2 regions of the Pseudoalteromonas undina genome follow, and region 1 is predicted to be linked to the other one. Evidence: predicted binding sites of a transcription regulator. Region 1 holds the regulator's gene; the other holds the start of a gene.
What was found. Region 1 encodes MetJ, which represses methionine synthesis genes. Its sites were predicted from a motif close to TAGACGTCTAGACGTCTA; they were not measured.
Positions count from the first base shown of each region.

Region 1 (4,220 bases):
AAACCTAATAGCCTAATGTACTAAAAATAGTATTAAAAGCCTACCGACAAATCAGTAATCAATAGGTGTTTGCCGACTTTTTAGTAAAAAGAATAATTAAAGCTTGTGTGCGTGCGGGTTGTTGGATAAAATTCGCGACCAATAAATTTGTTTTAACGACGTATGGTGCCAGACTTCGGGTTTGGAGAGCGATGCGGCCTTAACTAGAGGTTCCTATGAAAGAAGGTATTCACCCTAAGTACGAAGTAATTTCTGCAACTTGTTCATGCGGAAACAAATTCGAAACTCGTTCTACTTTGTGTAAAGACATTCACTTAGACGTATGTTCTGCGTGTCACCCGTTTTACACTGGTAAGCAAAAGATTTTAGACACTGGCGGCCGTGTTGATCGCTTCAACAAGCGCTTCGGTGCACTTAGCAGCAAAAAATAATTTTTTGTTTCTATGTAAAAAAAGCACCTTAGGGTGCTTTTTTTGTGCCTAAAATTCACTTATCCCTCCATTTTTATAACAGTTTTGTATTTATTATTTTTGCATAACTATTTCCTGTTCTTATTCCGAATATGCATAAACATTTGCAGACAAAATTGCCAATATTCTCTATATTTTTATTTGTTACACTTTAAATATGGTACTTAAATGTAGTTAACGTGAAGTTATTTGTATTTAAAGTTAAACAAAGTTCGGTATTTCACTATTTTAATTTAAGACTGAAAAGAGTATTTCATAAATATTGAATAAGGGTAAAAACGACCAGTAATTTTCATTTTTATGACGAATTTATATTTTAAAAATGTCAGGATAATCTAGGGAAGTTGCTGATAAATCACTTAAAATTAAGAGTTCTAGCATATAACAGGATAGACCTGATATTGCTTGGAATTTAAAAATAATAAAGGTATCGTAGAATAAAACTACCTCTCACTTTAACTTAAATTGCAGGATATAATCGCGTTATGTCAGATTTTCGTGAACAAGCACTACATTACCATGCCCATCCCGTTCCAGGTAAAATCAGTATTGAGCTGACCAAGCCCGCTGAGACGGTTAAAGACCTCGCGCTCGCATATAGCCCAGGTGTTGCAGAACCTGTTCGTGAAATTGCCGCTGATCCAGCAAATGCCTATAAGTATACTGGTAAAGGAAATATGGTTGCGGTTATTACTAACGGCACCGCAATTTTAGGCTTAGGTAATTTAGGCCCTCTGGCCTCAAAACCAGTAATGGAAGGCAAAGCATTATTATTTAAACGTTTTGCAGGCCTAGATTCAATTGATATAGAAGTTAAGCACCGCACAACCGAAGACTTTATCAACACGGTTGCGAATATTGCAGACACGTTTGGTGGTATCAACCTAGAAGATATTAAAGCGCCAGAATGTTTTGAGATAGAAAAAGCACTTATAGAACGTTGCAGCATTCCTGTGTTTCATGATGATCAACATGGTACGGCAATTGTAACGGCTGCGGGTATGCTAAATGCGCTAGAAGTACAAGGTAAAGCAATTGAAGATGCGATTATCGTGTGTTTAGGTGCCGGCGCTGCAGCTGTTGCCTGTATGGAGCTTTTAATTAAGTGTGGCGCACTGCGTGAACATATTTATATGTTAGACCGTAAAGGTGTTATTCATACACGTCGTGATGACTTAAATGAATATAAGCAATTATTTGCAAACAACACGGATAAACGTACTTTACAGGACGTAATTGAAGATGCCGATGTGTTTGTTGGTGTATCAGGCCCTAATTTATTAGCCGCCGATGATTTGAAGTTAATGGCTGACCGCCCAGTTGTATTTGCATGTTCAAACCCCGATCCTGAAATTGATCCGCAATTAGCACATGCTGCACGCAACGATCTTATTATGGCGACTGGCCGCTCTGATTATCCGAACCAAGTTAACAACGTACTTTGTTTTCCATTTATTTTCCGCGGCGCACTAGATGTACGCGCAAGTGAAATAAACGATGAAATGAAAATAGCTGCTGTAGAGGCAATTCGCAGTATTGCTAAAGAGCTAGTTCCGGCTGAAGTACTGACTGCTGCAGGTATCGATAAATTAGAGTTTGGTGCTAAATATATTATACCAAAACCTATGGATCCGCGCTTACTGCCTCGTATCGCCAAAGCCGTTGCTCAAGCTGCAGTTGATTCGGGTGTGGCACAAATTGATATGCCAGAAAATTACATGGCGTAATTTTAAGTGTAAATTAACGCAAAAAAACCTCAGCATTTGCTGAGGTTTTTTTATAACACAGATAAAGAAATTTAGTCTTCATTTAAAATAGGCACTTCTAGTCCCATTTCTTGCATTATTTTCTTCACCTCTTCAGGTACTTTTTCTGCGTTGTCTTTACGTAGATCATCATCATTAGGTAGCGGTTGCCCTGTAAACGCATGCAAGAACGCTTCGCATAAAAGCTCACTATTTGTTGCATGGCGTAAGTTGTTTATTTGACGACGGGTACGCTCGTCGGTTAATACTTTTAATACATTTAGCGGGATCGAAACGGTGATCTTTTTTACTTGTTCGGATTTTTTCCCGTGTTCTGCGTATGGGTGAATATATTCACCATTCCATTTAGCCATAAGATGTATCGTTGCCTCAGATTATAAATTGCTCACACAGCATCAAAGCGTGTAAATATGCGTGAAATTCTATCGGTTTAAAAAAGATAGTCAAATACTAGTTATTTAGCTATCTGGACATTTAAATGTTTTGACATCTTAAACTGCATGCGCTACCTTTTAGACGTCTAAACATCCAAAATAGTAAAGGTGACGAAAATGAGTGAAAAAAATAAGGCAACAATTGCTGTTCGTACTGGAATAGAAGCCGATAAACAGCATGGTGCGGTTGTTCCACCGCTTTATTTATCAACCACTTACTCATTTGCTGACTTTGATACCAAGCGCCAATATGATTATGGCCGCAGTGGTAATCCTAACCGTGACATTTTGGCTGAGGCGCTCACTGAACTTGAAGGCGGGGCTAAAGGTATAATTACCGCAACGGGCATGGCGGCTGTTCACTTAACAACCCAATTATTAAATAGTGAAGATACATTAGTGATCCCTCACGATTGCTATGGGGGCAGTTATCGTTTATTTACTTCACTGGAAAAACGCGGCTTATTAAAGCTAGAAGTGGTCGATTTCACTAAAAGCGAAAGCTTATCGCATATTCTTGTTATAAAGCCTAAGCTGATCTGGATTGAAACACCGAGTAATCCAATTTTACGATTAACTGATATTAAAGCGGTTACCGATATTGCTAAGCAGTGTGGTGCACTCGTTGCTGCCGATAACACATTTTTATCGCCGGCTTTGCAAAATCCGATTAAATTTGGTGCTGATATTGTGGTTCACTCCACTACTAAATATATCAATGGTCATTCAGATGTTGTTGGTGGTGCGGTTATTGCGGCTAGCGCTGAGCTTGGCGAAGAACTGGCATGGTGGGCAAATAATATTGGTATTACAGGGGCACCATTTGATAGCTATTTAACTCTCAGAGGTTTGCGCACGTTAAACGTGCGTTTGAGGCAACACCAAGAAAACGCACTCGCTATTGCACAGTATTTAGAAAACTCCCCGTTTGTTGCTCAGGTTTACTATCCAGGTCTTGAATCACATCCACAACATACGCTTGCTAAGGCGCAGCAGTTTGGCTTTGGTGCAATGGTTAGTTTTGATATCAAAGGCGATATAAACGATGCTGCAGCGTTTTTAACGCGCTTAAATGAATTTAGCTTGGCGGAATCATTAGGCGGAGTGGAAAGTTTGATTTGTCACCCCGCAACCATGACCCATGCAGGCATGGAGGCGACTGCTCGTGCAGAGGCTGGGGTGGGTGATACGCTTATTCGTATTTCGGTGGGTATTGAAGATGCAAAAGACTTACTTGCTGATTTAGACAGGGTATTTAATTTGGTTCGCCCCGGGCAAGCAGATAACGCGTTAGCTGCAAAAAATGGTGCTAGTGAGTCATTTGGTTCAGCAAAATTAAACGCGGCGCATCCGGCGTTATGGTAGTGCCTACCAATTTTGAAAATACAAAACATGAAGTCGAGTTGGTATTAACATGGTAAATCAGGTTCATAAATTTGGTGGTTCGAGTTTAAGCTCAGCGGATCGCTTTAAAAGTGTCGCAAATATTATTTTAACTCATGCTCAAGCAGGGGATTGTGTGGTGGTATCTGCTGCCGGTAAAACCACCG
Region 1 is NZ_AHCF03000002.1:189,937-194,156, forward strand. It holds gene rpmE (50S ribosomal protein L31) at 216-431, shown strand; gene PUND_RS01470 (malic enzyme-like NAD(P)-binding protein) at 956-2,197, shown strand; gene metJ (met regulon transcriptional regulator MetJ) at 2,269-2,589, opposite strand; gene metB (cystathionine gamma-synthase) at 2,788-4,035, shown strand; gene metL (bifunctional aspartate kinase/homoserine dehydrogenase II) at 4,085-4,220, shown strand, end outside.

Region 2 (4,220 bases), on a different contig from region 1:
AAACTCATATCTGCGTCGTTTAATTATTTTTGGTTATGGTAATCAACTTCACGCAGTGCGTCTATTTATGTTTGGTGAATAAGCGTTTCAAGCTCGCGGTGTAATAATGTTTCATCAGCAAGGTTTAGCTCAACTAAGCGCTTTAAATGCGTGATACTGTCTATATCAATACTATGGCATTTAAGACCAATATGGTTTTCTTCTATATGACGAATAACCACCGGCATTTTTATTTCAATATCGCTTTGTGGCAAAGTAAAGCGCAGTACTGCCTCGTCATTTTTGTTCCCAGTAAATGCATCGCTTTTAGTAATAAGCGCACCATGTAAAGAAATATCTAGTAGGGTACATTCATACTGGCTGCTAGCCATAACTAGTTGCGCTGCTGTAGAGAACATAATACGAGAAAATTGCCGACGGTTTTGCATAATAATCTTATAAAGCTGTTATTTATAATAAGCATAGCTGGTAATGCCCAACACGCCAATTTGCTTAAAGATAAAAATAGCTCGCATAAAAAAAGCCCCGAATTAAATGCAGGGCTTTTAACTTATTCACTGTGGCTGTTAGCCAATTTTTTTATACTTTATGCGCTTAGGCTGTGCAGCTTCTGCGCCAAGAGTCTTTTTAAGCCACTCTTCGTATTCAGTATAGTTACCATCAAAGAAGTTAATTTGGCCTTCGTCGCGGTAATCTAAAATGTGTGTAGCAATACGGTCAAGGAACCAACGGTCATGCGAGATACACATTACACAACCTGGGAATTCTAAAATAGCATTCTCAAGAGCACGTAATGTTTCAACGTCCAAGTCATTAGTTGGCTCATCCAGAAGCACCACGTTGCCGCCTGCTTTTAACAGTTTAGCTAGGTGTAAACGGTTGCGCTCACCGCCAGATAAGTCTTTAACAAACTTTTGCTGATCGTTACCCTTAAAGTTAAAACGGCTAACGTAAGCACGGCTTGGGAACTCAAAGTTACCAATTTTTAGTACATCTTGGCCGTCAGAGATTTCTTGGAATACCGTTTTGCTTTCGTCCATGTTGCCACGGAACTGATCAACAGTTGCCAGTTCTACTGTTTCACCAATGCTGATATTACCGCTATCTGGCTGCTCTTCACCGCTTAACATTTTAAATAGCGTTGATTTACCTGCACCATTGGCACCAATAATACCCACAATAGCGCCCTTAGGCATGCTAAAGCTTAAGTCATCAATTAAAACGCGGTCGCCAAAGCTTTTACGTAAGTTGTTTACTTCTAATACTTGGTCACCTAAACGTGGGCCAGGTGGAATAAACAATTCGTTGGTTTCGTTACGTTTTTGGTAATCAGATTGTTGTAGCTCGCTAAACTGCGCCATACGTGCTTTTGACTTAGCTTGACGACCTTTAGGGTTTGAACGCACCCATTCAAGTTCCTGTGCAATCGACTTTTGACGTGCTTTTTCAGATTTTTGCTCTTGTTGTAAGCGGGCATCTTTTTGCTCAAGCCAAGACGAGTAGTTACCTTCCCACGGAATACCTTCACCACGGTCAAGCTCTAAAATCCAACCTGCTACATTATCAAGGAAGTAACGGTCATGCGTTACTGCCACAACAGTGCCTTCGTAGTCATGTAAGAAGCGCTCTAACCAGGCAACCGACTCAGCATCTAAGTGGTTAGTTGGTTCATCGAGAATCAGCATGTCTGGTTTTTCAAGTAACAAACGACAAATAGCAACACGACGGCGCTCACCACCCGATAGGTGCTCAATTTTAGCATCCCACTCAGGTAAACGAAGTGCATCGGCAGCACGCTCTAATACGTTATCGATATTATGACCATCGTGGGCTTGAATAACCGCTTCTAATTCACCTTGCTCTTTAGCCAGTGCGTCAAAGTCAGCACCTTCCATTGCGTATTCGTTATACACTTCGTCAAGGCGGTTAAGGGCATGTTTTACTTCACCTACAGCTTCTTCAACAATTTCACGAACTGTTTTGCTTTCGTCTAAAACAGGCTCTTGCGGTAAGTAACCAATTTTAGTGCCTGGTTGAGGGCGAGCTTCACCTTCAAACTCTTCATCAACACCCGCCATAATGCGAAGTAGTGATGATTTACCAGAACCATTTAAACCTAGCACACCAATTTTTGCGCCTGGGAAAAAATGCAACGAAATATCTTTTAAGATAGTGCGTTTTGGTGGCACAACCTTAGATACTCGACTCATCGAGAATATAAACTTATCAGGTAAAACCATGGAAGAAGCCTTCAAATAATAATAAAAATTTCAATGCTGTATTGTAGTGGCTCACAGGTGAAACAGTCAACGAATGGCACTGTTTTAAAGTACATATTCAATTTATACAAACCGCGTGAATAAATTTCATTTAGACATCTATACATCTAGAGGTTGATATTTTTGGCATTCTGTTCATAATGAGAGCGTATTAACTCTCGGTTTTTATGAGCAGGAGCTTTAAGAATGCCAATTACAGTAGAAGACGAATTGCCAGCTATTGCACGTTTACGTCATGAAAACGTGTTTGTAATGCCAAAAACGCGTGCAAAAACCCAAGAAATACGCCCTATGCGTTTAGCTATTCTTAATCTTATGCCTAATAAAGTAGAAACCGAAGTACAGTTTATTCGCTTGTTGGCTAACTCTCCGCTGCAAGTAAATGTTGAGCTATTGCGCCTTGATACGCACCGCAGTAGTAGCAACTCTGAGCAACACTTAGATACTTTTTATCGTTATTTCTCAGAAGTAAAAAACAACAACTACGATGCACTGTTAATTACCGGTGCACCGCTCGCACATTTAGAGTATGAAGAAGTAGCGTATTGGGAAGAGCTCAAAGTAATTATTGATTGGGCCGAGCAACATGTAACTTCTACCTTGTTTTCGTGCTGGGCTGCCCACGCGGCCTTATACCACCGTTATAATTTAAAGCGCGATTTAAAAGACAATAAACTCTGCGGGGTGTTTACCCATCAATGTTACTTTGCCCATGGTGCACTTACCCGCGGCTTTGACGATACCTTTTTAGTACCCCACTCACGCTATGGCCACATAGATATTAATAAAATAAACGCCTGTGAAGAGCTGGTGGTATTAGCGGGCTCTGAACGAGTAGGGGCGTATTTACTTAAAAATAAATCCGGCAGCCAAGTGTTTATTACCGGCCACCCCGAATACGATGCCGACAGTTTAAAAGCCGAATATGAGCGCGATTTACAAAAAAGTCCCGATGCGCCAAAGCCCGAAAACTATTTTCCTGATGACGATGCCAGCAAACAACCCTCTAAAACATGGCAAAGCCACGCGTTTTTACTGTTTTCAAACTGGTTAAACTATTACGTTTACCAAACCACACCCTATGATATTAACTTAGTTAGCCAAGACGTAAGGACTAACAACTATGCCGAATAATCCTCAAAACAATAAACATCAAGAGCTGAGCGCTGCGCTCAAACAGCGCATTTTAATTTTAGATGGTGCAATGGGAACCATGATCCAAGCGCATAAGCTTGAAGAGCAAGACTACCGTGGTGAGCGTTTTAAAGATTGGCACGTGCTTATTAAAGGTAATAACGATTTATTAAGCCTAACCAAGCCTGAAATAATTACTGATATACACCGCAGCTTTTTAGCCGCCGGTGCCGATATTATCGAAACTAACACCTTTAACTCGACCACCATTTCGATGGAAGATTACGATATGGCGAGCATAAGCCGTGAAGTTAATTTAGAGTCGGCTAAGTTAGCTCGCGCCGTATGTGATGAATTTAGCGCTAAAACCCCAGAAAAACAGCGCTATGTAGCAGGTGTTTTAGGGCCAACGTCTAAAACCTGCTCGTTATCGCCGGATGTAAACGACCCAGGCTATCGTAATATCACCTTTGATAAGTTAGTGACTGCGTATGTGGAGTCGACCCTTGCACTTATGGAAGGCGGTGTAGATATTATTTTAATCGAAACCATATTCGACACCCTAAATGCAAAAGCCGCCTCATTCGCAGTAGAAGAGGCGTTCGAACAAGCAGGGCGTACATTACCAGTGATGATATCAGGCACTATCACTGACGCCTCAGGCCGCACGCTTTCAGGGCAAACCACCGAAGCATTTTATAACTCTATTCGCCATATTAAGCCGCTTTCAATTGGCTTAAATTGCGCTCTTGGGCCAGATTTACTGCGCCAATACGTTGAAGAGCTATCGCGCGTGTGCGAAACCTT
Region 2 is NZ_AHCF03000003.1:2,044,818-2,049,037, reverse strand. It holds gene PUND_RS13095 (histone deacetylase family protein) at 1-8, opposite strand, end outside; gene PUND_RS13090 (PilZ domain-containing protein) at 66-428, opposite strand; gene ettA (energy-dependent translational throttle protein EttA) at 567-2,240, opposite strand; gene PUND_RS13080 (homoserine O-succinyltransferase) at 2,466-3,413, shown strand; gene PUND_RS13075 (homocysteine S-methyltransferase family protein) at 3,403-4,220, shown strand, end outside.
Region 2: a site for MetJ is predicted at 2,372-2,389, ahead of PUND_RS13080 (homoserine O-succinyltransferase). Genes of this name have one in related genera too.